Regions from separate parts of the Bacillus sp. DX3.1 genome, predicted to be linked through region 2. Evidence: a T-box and tRNA genes for the amino acid it is inferred to sense, from the RefSeq annotation. Region 2 holds a T-box; the other holds one or more tRNA genes.
What was found. The T-box of region 2 lies ahead of serS (serine--tRNA ligase). A T-box ahead of a tRNA ligase gene usually reads a tRNA of that ligase, here a tRNA-Ser.

Region 1: it has a tRNA-Ser gene. The T-box ahead of serS (serine--tRNA ligase) is inferred to sense a tRNA for this amino acid. The anticodon was not compared.

Annotation. Positions count from the first base shown of each region.
Region 1 is NZ_CP128153.1:4,531,252-4,539,974, forward strand. Features, by position in the region: gene QRE67_RS22755 (glucose-1-phosphate adenylyltransferase) at 1-788, opposite strand, end outside; gene glgB (1,4-alpha-glucan branching protein GlgB) at 736-2,673, opposite strand; gene QRE67_RS22765 (L-lactate dehydrogenase) at 3,751-4,695, opposite strand; gene QRE67_RS22770 (alpha/beta fold hydrolase) at 5,240-6,163, shown strand; gene QRE67_RS22775 (hypothetical protein) at 6,148-6,318, opposite strand; tRNA gene QRE67_RS22780 (tRNA-Glu) at 6,513-6,584, opposite strand; tRNA gene QRE67_RS22785 (tRNA-Ser) at 6,593-6,683, opposite strand; tRNA gene QRE67_RS22790 (tRNA-Asn) at 6,687-6,761, opposite strand; tRNA gene QRE67_RS22795 (tRNA-Ile) at 6,766-6,842, opposite strand; tRNA gene QRE67_RS22800 (tRNA-Gly) at 6,851-6,921, opposite strand; tRNA gene QRE67_RS22805 (tRNA-Lys) at 6,929-7,004, opposite strand; tRNA gene QRE67_RS22810 (tRNA-Phe) at 7,042-7,117, opposite strand; tRNA gene QRE67_RS22815 (tRNA-Asp) at 7,127-7,202, opposite strand; tRNA gene QRE67_RS22820 (tRNA-Met) at 7,205-7,281, opposite strand; tRNA gene QRE67_RS22825 (tRNA-Ser) at 7,308-7,400, opposite strand; tRNA gene QRE67_RS22830 (tRNA-Ile) at 7,418-7,494, opposite strand; tRNA gene QRE67_RS22835 (tRNA-Met) at 7,499-7,575, opposite strand; tRNA gene QRE67_RS22840 (tRNA-Ala) at 7,594-7,666, opposite strand; tRNA gene QRE67_RS22845 (tRNA-Pro) at 7,679-7,752, opposite strand; tRNA gene QRE67_RS22850 (tRNA-Arg) at 7,763-7,836, opposite strand; tRNA gene QRE67_RS22855 (tRNA-Leu) at 7,840-7,928, opposite strand; tRNA gene QRE67_RS22860 (tRNA-Gly) at 7,945-8,019, opposite strand; tRNA gene QRE67_RS22865 (tRNA-Leu) at 8,049-8,129, opposite strand; tRNA gene QRE67_RS22870 (tRNA-His) at 8,150-8,225, opposite strand; tRNA gene QRE67_RS22875 (tRNA-Thr) at 8,235-8,310, opposite strand; tRNA gene QRE67_RS22880 (tRNA-Val) at 8,317-8,392, opposite strand; rRNA gene rrf (5S ribosomal RNA) at 8,398-8,513, opposite strand; rRNA gene QRE67_RS22890 (23S ribosomal RNA) at 8,615-8,723, opposite strand, start outside.
Region 2 is NZ_CP128153.1:13,606-21,437, reverse strand. Features, by position in the region: gene serS (serine--tRNA ligase) at 73-1,347, opposite strand; T-box leader at 1,399-1,621, opposite strand; gene pdxT (pyridoxal 5'-phosphate synthase glutaminase subunit PdxT) at 1,676-2,266, opposite strand; gene pdxS (pyridoxal 5'-phosphate synthase lyase subunit PdxS) at 2,284-3,171, opposite strand; gene QRE67_RS00070 (serine hydrolase) at 3,332-4,651, opposite strand; gene guaB (IMP dehydrogenase) at 4,756-6,219, opposite strand; gene QRE67_RS00060 (YaaC family protein) at 6,335-7,330, shown strand; rRNA gene rrf (5S ribosomal RNA) at 7,372-7,487, opposite strand; rRNA gene QRE67_RS00050 (23S ribosomal RNA) at 7,535-7,832, opposite strand, start outside.

The sequences.
Region 1 (8,723 bases), 660 kb from region 2:
TCACGAAGCAAATCCATATTTGCTTCCCATAAACTTTTCACCGTACCAACATCTTTCCAATAGCCACTAAATGGATACGCCATTAATTTCTTCTTTTCATCTAATAAAAGTGGAATTACATCCTTTCCAAAATCATTACTCGAGTCTGGATTTCTTGCATCCATCTCTAAATACTCTTTCAAAACAGACCAATTAAAAATATATATCCCCATCGATGCAAGGTTACTTCTTGGATATTGTGGTTTTTCTTCAAACTCAACAACTTCCATTTCTTCATTTGTATTCATAATTCCAAAACGACTTGCTTCTTCCCAAGGTACTTCAATAACAGAAATAGAAACGTCTGCCTCTTTTTCAATATGATAATCCAGCATTTTGCTATAATCCATCGTATAAATGTGATCGCCTGATAAAATCAGAACATATTCTGGATTATACTGACATAAATAATTCAAGTTTTGATAAATCGCACTAGCAGTCCCTGTATACCATTTCACGCCAGAAGATTCCGCATACGGTGGAAGTACAGTTACCCCTCCATTAACACGATCTAAATCCCATGCGCTCCCAATACCAATATAATTATGAAGCTCTAGCGGTTGGTACTGCGTCAATATCCCGACCGTTTCAATTCCAGAATTTGCACAATTACTTAATGTGAAATCGATAATTCGATATTTACCGCCAAATGGAACAGCTGGCTTAGCTAAATTCTTTGTTAACGCACTTAAACGACTACCTTTTCCCCCTGCCAATAACATCGCTACGCAAGTCTGCTTTTGAACCATCTTGTTTTTTGCTCCCCTTTCTCGCTTTCACTGGCCGTAAAATTGAAACGCCAAATGGTGGAATTGTTATTTCTACATGAGCAGACTGATTATGATACGGCTCTATAATCGTCTTTAACCGTTTTTTATTTACCTGTCCTGAACCACCGTATACCGGATCATCACTATTTAAAATCTCGTTATAATATTGAAATGCTGGTACACCTACTTTGTAGTTTTCATACACAGCATTTGTGAAATTACATACAACAACAAGGATCTCTTCCTCTTTCTCCCCTTTGCGAATAAATGAAAAGATACTTTGTTCTCGGTTATCTGCATCAATCCACTCAAATCCTTCTTGTGAATGATCTAATTGCCAAAGTGGCTTTGAGCGCTTATACAATGCTATGAGCTCTTTAAAGTAATCATGCATACGATCATGCATTTCAAAATCATGTAAGTTCCAATCTAAATCTTCGAGATCTTTCCACTCATCAAATTGTCCAAATTCTCCACCCATAAAGAGCAATTTCTTCCCTGGATGTGTAAAGAAATATCCGTACAATAAACGAAGTTGAGCAAACTTCGACCAATAATCTCCCGGCATTTTATTTAATAACGATTTTTTTCCGTGAACAACTTCATCGTGGGATAAGGGTAAAATAAAGTTTTCTGAATAAGCATATAGCAAAGAAAATGTCATTTTCTCATGAATATATTTACGATATTCTGGTGCACATTCCATATATTTCAGTACATCATTCATCCAGCCCATATTCCACTTATAATTAAAACCAAGTCCGCCCTCATACGTTGGCGCAGTCACAAGTGGCCAAGCTGTTGAATCTTCAGCGGTCATCAGAAATGTCGAATCCTCAGCAAATACCACCTCATTTAATTGGCGTAAAAAGGCGACCGCATGTTCATTACTTTGCTGCTTTCCATCCTTTTCCCAATACAACATATTTGCAACTGCATCAACACGAAAACCGTCAATATGATAATATTTCATCCAAAACAGTGCATTCGAAATTAAAAAGTTTCGAACTTCCTGTTTTCCTAAATCAAAATTTACCGTTCCCCAAACATGATTTTCTTGTACATCAGAGTCCCTATATTCATACGTTGGTTCTCCATCAAATAAATACAGCCCATGAGCATCCTTACAAAAATGTCCTGGTACCCAATCTAAAATGACACCGATTCCATATTTATGACATTCATCGACAAAATACATAAAATCATGCGGCGTACCAAATCGACTCGTCATCGCATAATATCCAGTACCTTGATATCCCCAAGAACGATCGTACGGATGCTCAATAAGCGGCATGATTTCAATATGAGTAAATTGATGCTCCACTACATAAGGAATAAGCTCCTCTGCCATTTCTCGATACGAATAAAGCGAGCCATCTTCTTTCTTTTTCCATGAACCAAAATGCAATTCATAAATTGCCATTGCTTCTTGATAAATCGGCTTTCGCTTCTTTTTTCGAGACCAATTTTTATCATTCCATTCATATCCTCTTATATCAAAAATAACAGATGCCGTATTCGGTCGTACTTCTGCATATGTTGCATATGGATCTGCTTTTAAAATTATTTCATCACCAGAAGTTTTGATTGCATACTTATATATTTCGTATGCCTCCAGTTCCGGTATGAATAATGACCAAATACCTTGCTCTGTCATTTTTACCATCCTATTTTTTTCGTTGTCCCATTCATTGAAATCTCCGACAACACTTACGACTTTCGCATGAGGAGCCCATACTGTAAAACGTACCCCTTGTATTTCATGCTCTGTTACAAGATGACCTCCAAACATGTTATAACTCTCATGACATCCTTCTTTATGAAATTCATACAATCCTTCTTCCATACAATTTGTTACATCCAATATGTTCACCTCACTAAGATGACAGAATTTTTAATACTATTCACTATTCGATAATAAACTGAAATATCCTTGTGAAATTTTAAATAAAGATACGCTTTTTCATTAAAATCTAAGAAAATATTGACATATTTGATAAAAAACATCGAATTTTGACGAATATTCATTGAAAGCGTTTTATTTGAGTATAATTTTTTAATAAAGTTATTACCAAAACAATGGAAAAACATCAACAATCGGGGTTTTAGGAACAACCATCCTCCTAGCTCTCTTATTTCATTCTGTGAAATTTAGAAATTAACAACAGAAGTCCGCTCCCTCAAACATATGTAATGTACAGCACAAAGTTTTTTTCTTTTTTGTAATATAAGGTATAATTTTGACAAAACCAAACACGAACGTACATTCTCAATTGCGTTAAGTCTTCTGAAACACTGTAATGAAAGAAAAGGGAGAAAATAAGAGGGCAGCTATAACGCAAGTATACATATCTTAGAAAAAAAATTAGAACAATTACTTGCGATAGCCAACTATATAAATACAAATTAAAAAACCGACATAAAACCCTTCTTTTTAGGTGGGAGAGAGCATCCGACCATGCATAGAAGCGGTCAGATCCTTTTCCTGTCCAGACATAGTGAAAACAAAGAGAGAAAACGAGTGCAGGTCACCTTTTGTTATTCATAGCCGCGGCTATATGTCGAAAAATCAAAATGGACTTATATAACTGAAAGTGTGGGGCAAGGTTGTATCCAAACAGTATAAATAACGCCTGTGGAGAGCATATAAGACTCATTGGGTATCTAATGTGCAAAAGGGTTATGAAACAGGAAATCCTTCTTCAAACAGCTCATTAGAGTGTTAGGAAGGGATCATTAGATATCTTGAAGAAATTAGGCTTAACGCAAAAAAAATAAGAGATATACAAAAACGCACTCTATCCTAACATAGAGTGCGTTTTGCTATAATCGATCCTTTCCAGCAAAAGTGTATACTTGGGGATATACAGGGAAACCGGAAAAGGAATTTATATAAAAAATTCAGAAGGGAGAAGCAGCCCCCACTTCTGAACAATTTATCTTATAGTACTGGTGCCATAGTTTCTTTTAATACTTTTACAGAATGAGCAAATTTCGCTTTTTCTTCTTCATTTAACTCAAGCTCAACAATTTCACGAACACCTTCGCGGTTAATTACAGCCGGTACACCTACATAGGCATCAGCTTCGCCGTATTGACCTTCTAGGTATGCAGATACAGTTAACACGCTATTCTCGTTGTTTAAGATCGCTTTAGTTACACGTAGAAGTGACATACCGATTCCGTAGTAAGTTGCACCTTTACGCTCAATGATATGGTAAGCAGCATCGCGTACATTTACAAAGATTTTATCTAAATCATTTTGATTATACTGTTCATTGTTCGCTAAAATTGTTTCTAGTTTTTGTACACCTACTGTAGTGTGGCTCCAAACCGGAAGCTCAGTATCACCATGTTCACCGATAACGTATGCGTGAACGTTGCGTGGATCTACATTTAAGTAGTCACCTAGCATATAGCGGAAACGAGCAGAGTCTAAAGTTGTACCAGAACCAATTACGCGCTCTTTTGGTAATCCAGATTCTTTCCAAGTTACATAAGTTAAAATATCAACTGGGTTAGTTGCAATTAAGAAGATACCATCAAATCCACTATCCATAATGCCACGAACGATTTGTTTAAAGATTTTTGTATTCTTTTCAACTAAATCTAAGCGAGTTTCACCTGGCTTTTGTGGTAATCCAGCAGTGATAACAACAAGATCTGCATCTTTACAATCTGCATAGCTACCATTCCAAATTTTTGTTGGTGCTGGAGCAAATGGAACTGCATGGCTTAAATCCATTGCTTCTCCTTCTGCTTTTGCTTCATTTACGTCAACAAGAACGAATTCCTCAGCTACACCTTGGTTAATCATAGAATATGCATAACTACAACCTACAGCACCTGTTCCTACTAATACTACACGATTGATACCTTTTTTCATGATAAATTCTCCTCTCTATGGTTCACTTCTTTATTATTGTCATTTAAGTAATTAATTAAAATACTAATTTAATGTTGTTTAACTTCCTTACATTCATATTGTAGCATGAATCATTGTGAATACATTCACAAATTATGACCTATTTGTGAACTTTTTCACAGATAGGAGAAAGTTATCGTATCAGGTGTGGAATCAATCTCAATGGAAGCCTTTTCTTTAGATTGTGAAAAAGCTTATTTCAGTGCGCTCTCACAATTTGTTCCTTAAAAGTAAGTGGAAAAAATCTTCTTTTTCTGACCAATAATAAAGTGAAACTTTAATCAGTGGGGGGTTTTTCATCCCCCACTGATTATTAGTCCTCACCAATCGGGCTTTTACGGGCAGTTTATCCTCCACCTAACTTCTTTGTTTTTTGCTGAATTTTGAGGTGGGGATATTACTGCCCGTTAATGCGGGATAAATCCCAGTATTTACAAATAGATCAACCCTATTATATAATTAGACTGAACGGTCGGTTTAATTAGCGGGATAAGGAGTGAATAAAATGAAGAATCATATTATAACATTACAAGACGGACGCACTTTAGCATATATAGAGTATGGACAAACAAATGGATTACCAGTAATGCTGTTCCATGGTACACCTGGTTCAAGAATTTGGGCATTGGAAGATGATATGATTGCAAAGCGATTAGGCATACGGCTTATTTCTATAGATAGACCTGGATACGGACTCTCTGATCCAAAACGTAATAGAACAGTTTTAGATTGGCCTGATGATGTTAATGAGTTAGCAAATCAACTGCAGCTCCCAACTTTTTCTATTATAGGTGTATCAGGCGGTGGAGCTTATGCAGCAGCTTGTGCTTACAAAATTCCCGAACGCTTGCAATGCGTAAACATGGTTTCTAGTGTAGCTCCATTTGAAAATGAGAAGCCTCCTGTTAGCATGTGCCGTGAAAATCGAATCGCTTTCTTTATCTCCAAACGATTACCTTGGATATTAAAATGGGCTTATCGTTCACAAAAAAAGCAAATGGAAAAGAATCCTGAAAAATATATGCAATCGATGAAAAAAGGTAACACACATTTATGTGAATGGGACCAACAGTTCATCAAAACGGATGAAGATATTAAAGTAGCTATGATTCATATGAAAGAAGCGCTGCGAAATAGTGTAGATGAAGCTGTAACAGAACCTGTACTCTTAGCAAAATCTTGGGGATTTACTTTTAAAGATATTTCTATCCCTATGCATATTTGGCATGGTACAGCTGACACTTTAGCCTCCATAGAAGAAATAAAAAAAGTAGCAGCAGATATTCCCTATGTAACAACCCACTATATAAAAGATGCAGGACATTTTTTACCCGATGATCCTCACATATGGGAATCTATTTTACAAACAATCATTAATGATGCAAATTGTAAAGACGAATCCAATACAACATTTTATACTTCCATTTGATCCATTAGTATAAGAATCAACACAACCAAAATGTCGATTCCAGCTAAAATAGCAAAATAAAATCCATCTACTTTAAATAAAAGTGAAACAACAGGAAATGAAATTGTCTCTAGCCCAAATAATATAATTAACATCCCAATGCGCTTTGCTAACATTTTTTCATTCTTTGGATGGAATATAACATTATATCCGGCTATAAAAGGAGTTCTTTCCTTTTTTGATATGCCCACACCAATCCAAATAAATAAGCAGACTGTTGAAAGTCTGCCCTAGCTTGAAAGATATGTCCATTCATAACATAATATTATAAATAAAAAAGAGATAGCAGATTATGCTATCTCTTTTCGTATGACCCGTACGGGATTCGAACCCGTGTTACCGCCGTGAAAGGGCGGTGTCTTAACCGCTTGACCAACGGGCCAAAATATATGGCAGAGAAGAAGGGATTCGAACCCTCGCACCGCGTAAGCGATCTACTCCCTTAGCAGGGGAGCCCCTTGAGCCACTTGGGTACTTCTCTATATGGCTCCGCAGGTAGGAATCGAACCTACGACCGATCGGTTAACAGCCGATAGCTCTACCGCTGAGCTACTGCGGAATAATGGTGGGCCTAAATGGACTCGAACCATCGACCTCACGCTTATCAGGCGTGCGCTCTAACCAGCTGAGCTATAGGCCCAAAACAAAAGCGGGTGAAGAGAATCGAACTCTCGACCAGAGCTTGGAAGGCTCTTGTTTTACCACTAAACTACACCCGCATAAAAATGGTGAGCCATGAAGGATTCGAACCTTCGACCCTCTGATTAAAAGTCAGATGCTCTACCAACTGAGCTAATGGCTCATTTAAACTAAATAAGCAATCACCAAATGAAATATGATGGTGGCTCGGGACGGAATCGAACCGCCGACACGAGGATTTTCAGTCCTCTGCTCTACCGACTGAGCTACCGAGCCAAAAATAAATGGCGGTCCCGACCGGGGTCGAACCGGCGATCTCCTGCGTGACAGGCAGGCATGTTAACCACTACACCACGGGACCATTGGTTGCGGGGACAGGATTTGAACCTGCGACCTTCGGGTTATGAGCCCGACGAGCTACCAGACTGCTCCACCCCGCGACGATATAATATTCTTTTTTTAAAAATGGAGGAGGTAGAGGGATTCGAACCCCCGCGCGACTCTCGCCGCCTGTCGGTTTTCAAGACCGATCCCTTCAGCCGAACTTGGGTATACCTCCGAGATATTTACTTTAAATGGTGGACCTTGTAGGACTCGAACCTACGACCGGACGGTTATGAGCCGTCTGCTCTAACCAGCTGAGCTAAAGGTCCTTTATGGTAGCGGCGGAGGGGATCGAACCCCCGACCTCACGGGTATGAACCGTACGCTCTAGCCAGCTGAGCTACACCGCCATAATAAAGTTAAATAAGTGGAGCCTAGCGGGATCGAACCGCTGACCTCCTGCGTGCAAGGCAGGCGCTCTCCCAGCTGAGCTAAGGCCCCATGTTAAAACTATCGGGAAGACAGGATTCGAACCTGCGACCCCCTGGTCCCAAACCAGGTGCTCTACCAAGCTGAGCCACTTCCCGTTAATAAAAGCGCGCCCGAGAGGACTCGAACCCCTAACCTTTTGATCCGTAGTCAAACGCTCTATCCAATTGAGCTACGGGCGCATATGGTGCCGAGGGCGGGGGTCGAACCCGCACGGTGGTCACCCACCGCAGGATTTTAAGTCCTGTGCGTCTGCCTGTTCCGCCACCCCGGCATGTCATATTGAAAATTGGAGCGGAAGACGGGATTCGAACCCGCGACCCCAACCTTGGCAAGGTTGTATTCTACCACTGAACTACTTCCGCAAGACATGTATGAGTTATAAAATTGAAAGTGCGGGTGAAGGGAGTCGAACCCCCACGCCAAAGGCGCCAGATCCTAAGTCTGGTGCGTCTGCCAATTCCGCCACACCCGCATATTATCTTTTATAAAAAATGGGGCGACTGATGGGAATCGAACCCACGAATGCCGGAGCCACAATCCGGTGCGTTAACCACTTCGCCACAACCGCCATAGTTACTGGTGCCGGCTAGAGGACTTGAACCCCCAACCTACTGATTACAAGTCAGTTGCTCTACCAATTGAGCTAAGCCGGCAATATATGGTGGAGGATGACGGGCTCGAACCGCCGACCCCCTGCTTGTAAGGCAGGTGCTCTCCCAGCTGAGCTAATCCTCCACTTTGCCTGGCAACGTCCTACTCTCACAGGGACAAGGTCCCAACTACCATCGGCGCTAGAGAGCTTAACTTCCGTGTTCGGTATGGGAACGGGTGTGACCTCTCTGCCATCATTACCAGACTATATTCATTTGAGACAATCATTATTATACCTGATTGATTTAAAAAGTCAACAAGTTTTTTTATATTCTCTCAAAACTAGATAACATTGCTTCATATTATATGGTTAAGTCCTCGATCTATTAGTATTCGTCAGCTCCACATGTCACCATGCTTCCACCTCGAACCTATCAACCTGATCATCTTTCAGGGATCTTACTAGCTTACGCTA
Region 2 (7,832 bases):
TAGGAAAAGGAAAGAACATCCTTTTCCCATAGTTATTTTACTGACAACACTCATACCGATGAAAATTTCAATTTATTTAATAACTGTTTTCCCTCCCATATAAGGGCGAAGAACTTCTGGAATTATAATTGTACCATCTTCTTGTTGGTAGTTTTCTAAAATTGCTGCAACTGTACGTCCAATTGCAAGTCCAGATCCATTTAATGTATGAACATGTTCCGGTTTTGCATTTGTATCGCGGCGGAAACGAATGTTTGCACGTCTTGCTTGGAATGCCTCAAAGTTACTACAAGAAGAGATTTCACGATATGTACCGTAGCTCGGAATCCATACTTCGATATCGTATTTCTTCGCTGCTGTAAATCCTAAATCTCCTGTGCACATGCTCATAACGCGATACGGTAGACCTAATAATTGTAACACGCGTTCTGCATCATTTGTTAACTTTTCTAATTCTTCATAAGAATCTTCTGGTTTCACAAACTTCACAAGTTCTACTTTATTGAATTGATGTTGACGAATTAAACCACGTGTATCACGACCAGCAGATCCTGCTTCAGAACGGAAACATGAGCTAAATGCTGCATAGCGAATTGGTAACTGCTCTCTGTTTAAAATTTCATCACGGTGCATATTTGTTACAGGTACTTCGGCTGTAGGAATTAAGAAGTAATCTTCGCTTTCAATACGAAACGCATCTTCTTCAAACTTTGGAAGTTGTCCTGTTCCTGTCATGCTTGCACGGTTTACCATATAAGGAGGTAAAACTTCTTCATAACCGTGCTCGTCTGTGTGAAGGTCAAGCATAAAGCTAATTAAAGCACGCTCTAATCTTGCGCCTGCACCTTTATAAAATACAAAACGACTTCCTGTTACTTTAGCTGCACGTTCAAAGTCTAAAATCTCCAGGTCAGTAGCAAGGTCCCAATGGGGTTTTGGTTCAAAACCAAATTCTTTTACTTCTCCCCAAGTGCGCGCCTGTACATTATCATCCTCTGTTTCCCCAATTGGCGCAGATTCATGAGGAATATTTGGGATAGAAAGCATTAATCGTTCTAAATCTTCTTCCACTACGCGAAGCTCATTATCAAGATCCTTTACTTTCTCTCCTACTTCTCGCATCTCTACAATTAGCGCGTCTGCGTCTTTCTTTTCGCGTTTTAATACAGAAATTTGTTGAGACACTTCATTACGCTTACTTTTTAACTCTTCTGTTTGCACAAGAAGCTCTCTTCTTTTTGTATCTAGTTCTTCAAAGCGACCAAAATCAGTTAAATCTTCGCCTCTATGCTGTAATTTTGCTTTTACTTCTTCAAAGTTTGTACGTAAAAATTTAATATCAAGCATTATGTATTCCTCCTTTTTATTTATAAAAACAAAAAACTCCCGTCCCTGTAAAAAAGGGACGGAAGTTAAACCGCGTTGCCACCCTAGTTGAAAGCAATATTGCCTTCCTCTCAAGTAGAAATAACGACTCTTCACCGGAAATGTTTACTAGTCTCAAATGACATTCCACATTTCATTCTAGGATGGATTCACAAATTGCTTCTATCGGTTTTCACCAACCACCGACTCTCTACAAGAAACAAAATTTGTTACTACTTCCTATCAACACGTTTATCTTATAAAATTGTTACCATCAATTTACTATAATCTTTCACAAGTTGCAAGTTACTTATACAACTTTTTTCATTTTCGCTTCTTTCACCATCTGTACAAAATATGCTGTAACGCGATGATCATCCGTTAGCTCTGGATGGAACGAAGCAGCTAAAAATGGACCTTGCTTTACTGCTACCATTCGATCATCATGTGTAGAAAGAACCTCAACATTGTCTGCTACGTTCACCACATATGGCGCACGAATAAATACACCAACAAAGTCTTCCCCTACGCCTTTTATCGAAAGAGCAACTTCAAAGCTATCCTTTTGGCGACCAAATGCATTGCGCTCAACCGTAATATCCATGGCACCAATATGAGATTCCTCATAGCCTACAAGATTTTTTGCAAGTAAAATCATACCTGCACACGTACCAAACATCGGTTTACCCGATTTGGCAAACTTGCGAAGCGGTTCCATAAACCCATATTTATCAATTAGGCGGCGCATTGTTGTGCTTTCACCACCCGGTAAAATAAGTCCATCAATTTCTTCAAGTTGTTCCACACGTTTCACGATAACAGCTTCTGCACCACTTGCTTCAACTGCCTTCACATGTTCACGTACAGCTCCTTGAAGACCTAATACACCAACTATAACCATGTTAAAATCTCCTTTAATTACCAACCGCGCTCTTGCATGCGTTGTTCTGGTAATAATGTTGAAATTTCGACACCTTTCATTGCAGTGCCTAATCCTTTAGAAAGGCTTGCAATTAATTCATAGTCTTCGTAATGTGTTGTCGCTTCAACAATCGCACGTGCAAATTTTTCTGGGTTTTCTGATTTGAAAATACCAGATCCTACGAATACACCATCTGCACCAAGTTGCATCATTAATGCAGCATCTGCTGGCGTTGCAACACCACCTGCTGCAAAGTTTACAACTGGTAAACGACCAAGACGTTTAATTTCAAGTAATACTTCATAAGGAGCCCCAGTGTTTTTTGCATATGTCATTAATTCATCTTCACGTAGATTCGCAACTTGACGAATTTCTGCGTTTACTTGACGCATATGACGTACAGCCTCTACAATGTTTCCTGTTCCAGGCTCACCTTTTGTACGAAGCATGGATGCACCTTCTGCAATACGACGTGCCGCTTCCCCAATATCACGACATCCACATACGAACGGAACAGTGTAGTCACGTTTATTTAAATGATACACTTCATCAGCTGGAGTTAATACTTCGCTCTCATCAATGTAGTCTACCCCTAATGATTCTAGTACACGAGCTTCTACAAGATGCCCAATACGGCATTTTGCCATAACTGGAATCGATACGGCACCCATTACATCTTCTACAATTGTTGGATCCGCCATGCGTGCAACGCCACCTGCCGCACGAATATCTGCAGGAACACGTTCTAATGCCATAACAGCAACCGCACCTGCTTCTTCCGCAATTTTAGCTTGTTCAGCGTTAACTACGTCCATGATGACGCCGCCTTTTTGCATTTCTGCCATTCCGCGTTTTACACGCTCTGTTCCTGTTACATTTGTCATGTACAAAAACCCCCCTAGGTGAATTGCTTTTCCCCATTAACGGCGAAAATTAAGAATACTCTTACATTCTACCACTAACTATTAGAGGCTTGTCTACTATTTTTTGATAAAGTCAGTATGAAAAATAGTAAATAAAAAAAGCTCCTACAATGAGGAGCTTTTAAAACCAACCTTTTACTGTGTCAACAGCACTGTTCCAAATGCCGCCAAAGAAAGAACCGATTCCACGCATAGAAAGAGTGAACCAGTTAGCTTTTTCTACTTCTGCTTTTGTTACAAGATCTACTTGTAAGGACTTACCTGTTAAGAAGCCAGCATCATTACCATCTTTAGCTGATACAACCATTTGACCAATTGTTGTACCCTTTTTAATTGGTGCTTCTTGTCTTTCTTTCATTGCTTTAAATTCTGTTTTATAAACATCTTTACTTCCTTTTGGCATTGGAAGTACGATAGCTTGTTTCGTTTGCAATGCTACATCCGTATCTTTCGCTTTCTTTACTTGTACAGTTTCATGTCCCTTTACGGCTGAACCCTTTGGATATACCTTTTTCGCTTCAAAGTTTGTAAAACCGTAATCAAATAGTTTCTTCGTTTCTGCAAAGCGTGCTGTATGAGAATTTGTTTTAATAACAACAGAAATTAAACGCATACCATTTCTCTCCGCTGTGCCTGTAAAGCAATCCCCAGCTTCTGGAGTAGATCCTGTTTTGAGACCATCTACGCCTTCATACTCCATGATTAATCCTTTTAACATCCAGTTCCAGTTAGCCATCTCAATCGGATATTTTCCACCTTCTTGGAATGTCTTTTTCGGAATTCCAGCCGTTTCTAATACATTTGGGAAATCTTGAATCAGACGTTGTGCCAAGATTGCACAATCTCTAGCAGACATTTTATTTTCTTCATCCGGTGTTGTTCCTTCTGGATGTTTACCTTTTAAATCTTTGTTTGATAATCCCGTAGAGTTTACAAACTTATAATTTTTCAATCCAAGCTCTTTTGCTTTATCATTCATCATTTTTACAAAATCTGCTTCCGATCCTGCAACAGCTTCAGCTAAAGCAATTGTTGCACCATTTGCAGAATAAATGCCCATGGCTTCATATAGCTCTTTCACTGTATAAGATCCGCCATTTTCTAGAGGAACGTTGGATAATGAGCGATCCTGTGAAACCGTGTGCGCATAGTCAGAAACCTTTACCTTTTGATTCCACTTCAGTTTTCCTTTGTCTACTGCTTCATGAACTAAGTACTCACTCATCATTTTTGTCATACTAGCAATCGCTAGTAATTCATCTGCATTTTTTTGATATAAAATTTTCCCAGAATTTGCTTCCACTAAAATTGCTGCACCTGCTTCAATATTTAAAGCAGAGCTTGTTTCTGCCGATGCACTGCTATATGTAACAAACATGCTGCAAAATAGCGTAAGCACTGTTACCATTGCGATGAATCGCTTGCAAAACATACCTTTCACTGTTGTTACCCCCAATATCTTTGTATTCACATAACCGTTATTTTAACATAATCAAAAAAAAATAGACAGAGATACTAGGTCTCTGTCCATTTACATATAAGACATTATAAAGAGTAATTTGGAGATTCTTTTGTAATTTGTACATCATGTGGATGACTTTCGCGTAAGCCAGCACCTGACATGCGAATAAATTGTGCACTCTCACGTAAGAACTCTAAATCTTGTGCTCCACAATATCCCATACCTGCACGTAAGCCACCAACTAATTGGTGAACTGTATCAGCTAAAGGACCTTTAAATGGTACTCGTCCCTCAATTCCTTCTGGAACAAGTTTTTTGTTGCCTTCTTGGAAGTAACGATCTTTACTTCCTTTTTCCATTGCTCCAACAGAACCCATGCCGCGGTATACTTTAAATTGACGTCCTTGGTAAATTTCAGTTTCTCCTGGGCTTTCTGCTACACCAGCAAAGATACTTCCAAGCATAACAACGTGTGCACCTGCTGCTAACGCTTTTACCATATCTCCAGAGTATTTAATGCCGCCATCAGCAATCACTGGAATACCATGCTTACGAGCTTCTGTTGCACAATCATATACTGCCGTTAATTGTGGTACACCAACACCTGCCACAACGCGTGTTGTACAAATAGAGCCAGGTCCAATACCAACTTTAATAATATTTGCACCTGCTTCGATTAATGCGCGTGTCGCTTCAGCTGTAGCAACATTACCTGCGATAATATTCAATGATGGATATTTCGCACGAACTTCTTTTACTTTTTCAATAACACCATGAGAATGTCCATGAGCTGTATCAAGAACAATTACGTCAACATTCGCTTTCACTAATGCATCGATACGAAGCATTGCGTCTGCTGTTACACCAACTGCTGCTCCAACAAGTAAACGACCTTGCGTATCTTTTGCAGAGTTTGGAAATTCAATTACTTTTTCAATATCTTTAATTGTGATAAGCCCTTGTAATACACCGTGATTATCAACAAGAGGGAGTTTTTCAATTTTATATTTCTGGAGAATCTTTTCAGCATCTTCTAGTGTTGTGCCAACAGGAGCTGTAATTAATTGCTCTTTTGTCATCACATCGGAAATTTTAATAGAGTAGTCTTGAATGAAACGCATATCACGGTTTGTAATAATACCAACTAGTTTTTGCTCATCTAAATTATTTACAATTGGTACACCTGAAATACGATATTTTCCCATAAGATGTTCTGCATCATATACTTGATGTTCTGGAGTTAAAAAGAAAGGATCTGTAATAACGCCGCTCTCAGAGCGCTTTACTTTATCAACCTGCTCGGCTTGTTGCTCAATAGACATATTCTTATGAACAATCCCTAAGCCGCCTTGACGTGCCATAGCAATCGCCATATCAGCTTCTGTTACTGTATCCATACCTGCACTAATTAAAGGAATGTTTAACTGTAAGCTTTCAGATAGAACAGTTTTTACACTTACTTCTCTTGGCAATATATCTGACTTCGCTGGTACAAGTAATACATCATCGAATGTCAAACCTTCTTTAACAAATTTAGATTCCCACATAAATTTTCCCCCTATGATACCAGAAATTATTATTAGTAGCTTATCAATTGGTTAAAATACTGTCAAGAAAGTACATATATGTTTGAATTTTTAGATAATAAAAGGAGTGTATTACATGCACCATACATCTCATACTTGGCAGCAATTAAGTTTCTTTTTTTCATCCCAACATGTACAACGTTATCTTGTCCACTGCTATGAAAAATTACCTATTGAAAATGCTGAAAAGAAGAGCTTCGAAAATTGCTATCCCTTTATTTATTATTTGGAACATGGGAAAAGTTATTATGAATTATGTAAAACTGCCCCATTCTCCATTCAACCTATGTTGCAGTTTTATGGCATGAGCCAGCTCTTAAAGGCTTGCTTATTAACCGTCGATCCGAATTATCCAGAATCAACGACAGTCTTAGCACACGGCGTAACAACACGTAAACGAAAGAAACAAGGATATCAATTTTTAGAAGATGAAGTAAAAATACAAAAAAATGGGTTATTTACTCATGTGGCGGAACGAATGTTTCACATGAAACATTTGGAAACTGAAAAATTTACAATGCTAGAACTAACGAAAAAAATTGCTGAATTAAAAAACCTGTTTCAGTACAGTCAAAAAAAACAAATGCTATACAAAGTCGATAAAGTAAGTGAACATCATATTTCATTTCCCCCTGCTATACTAGATCGTTTGCATATGACGAAAGAACGTTTTATTCGTCATATAGAAACAACATGTAAGCATCTTTTTATTCACTACACGCCAAATGAATTAAATAAATCTTCCTTAGTGTTTTCGACACCTATTGAAACATGGAATCCATTATATAGCACACCTTTTTCTTATGATTGTCATACACATACCTACTATTTACCGACAACTCATGATGTCCGTAATCATAAAGCACTTTTACCGGAACTACTTACACATTATTTACTACTCTACAATTTGAGTATGATTTCTCGCTATGAAACAGATTGGTGGTACGACTTATTGGGAAGCTATGCTTCTGAAGATTATCCGTTTATTTATCAATTTTTAGCTGTCTCTGCTCAAAAAATCCCTTATTATATTTCGTTGTTTTTACTTACTCAACAATCCGCCATTTCTTAGGAAATACAAAAAAGACGAGTCATTATGACTCGTCTTTGATTGCTTGGCGACGTCCTACTCTCACAGGGACAAGGTCCCAACTACCATCGGCGCTAGAGAGCTTAACTTCCGTGTTCGGTATGGGAACGGGTGTGACCTCTCTGCCATCATCACCAAACTATGAAGGATATTCCTTCAAAACTAGATAACATTGCTTCATATTATATGGTTAAGTCCTCGATCTATTAGTATTCGTCAGCTCCACATGTCACCATGCTTCCACCTCGAACCTATCAACCTGATCATCTTTCAGGGATCTTACTAGCTTACGCTATGGGAAATCTCATCTTGAGGGGGGCTTCATGCTTAGATGCTTTCAGCACTTATCCCTTCCGCACATAGCTACCCAGCTATGCCCTTGGCAGAACAACTGGTACACCAGCGGTGCGTCCATCCCGGTCCTCTCGTACTAAGGACAGCTCCTCTCAAATTTCCTGCGCCCACGACGGATAGGGACCGAACT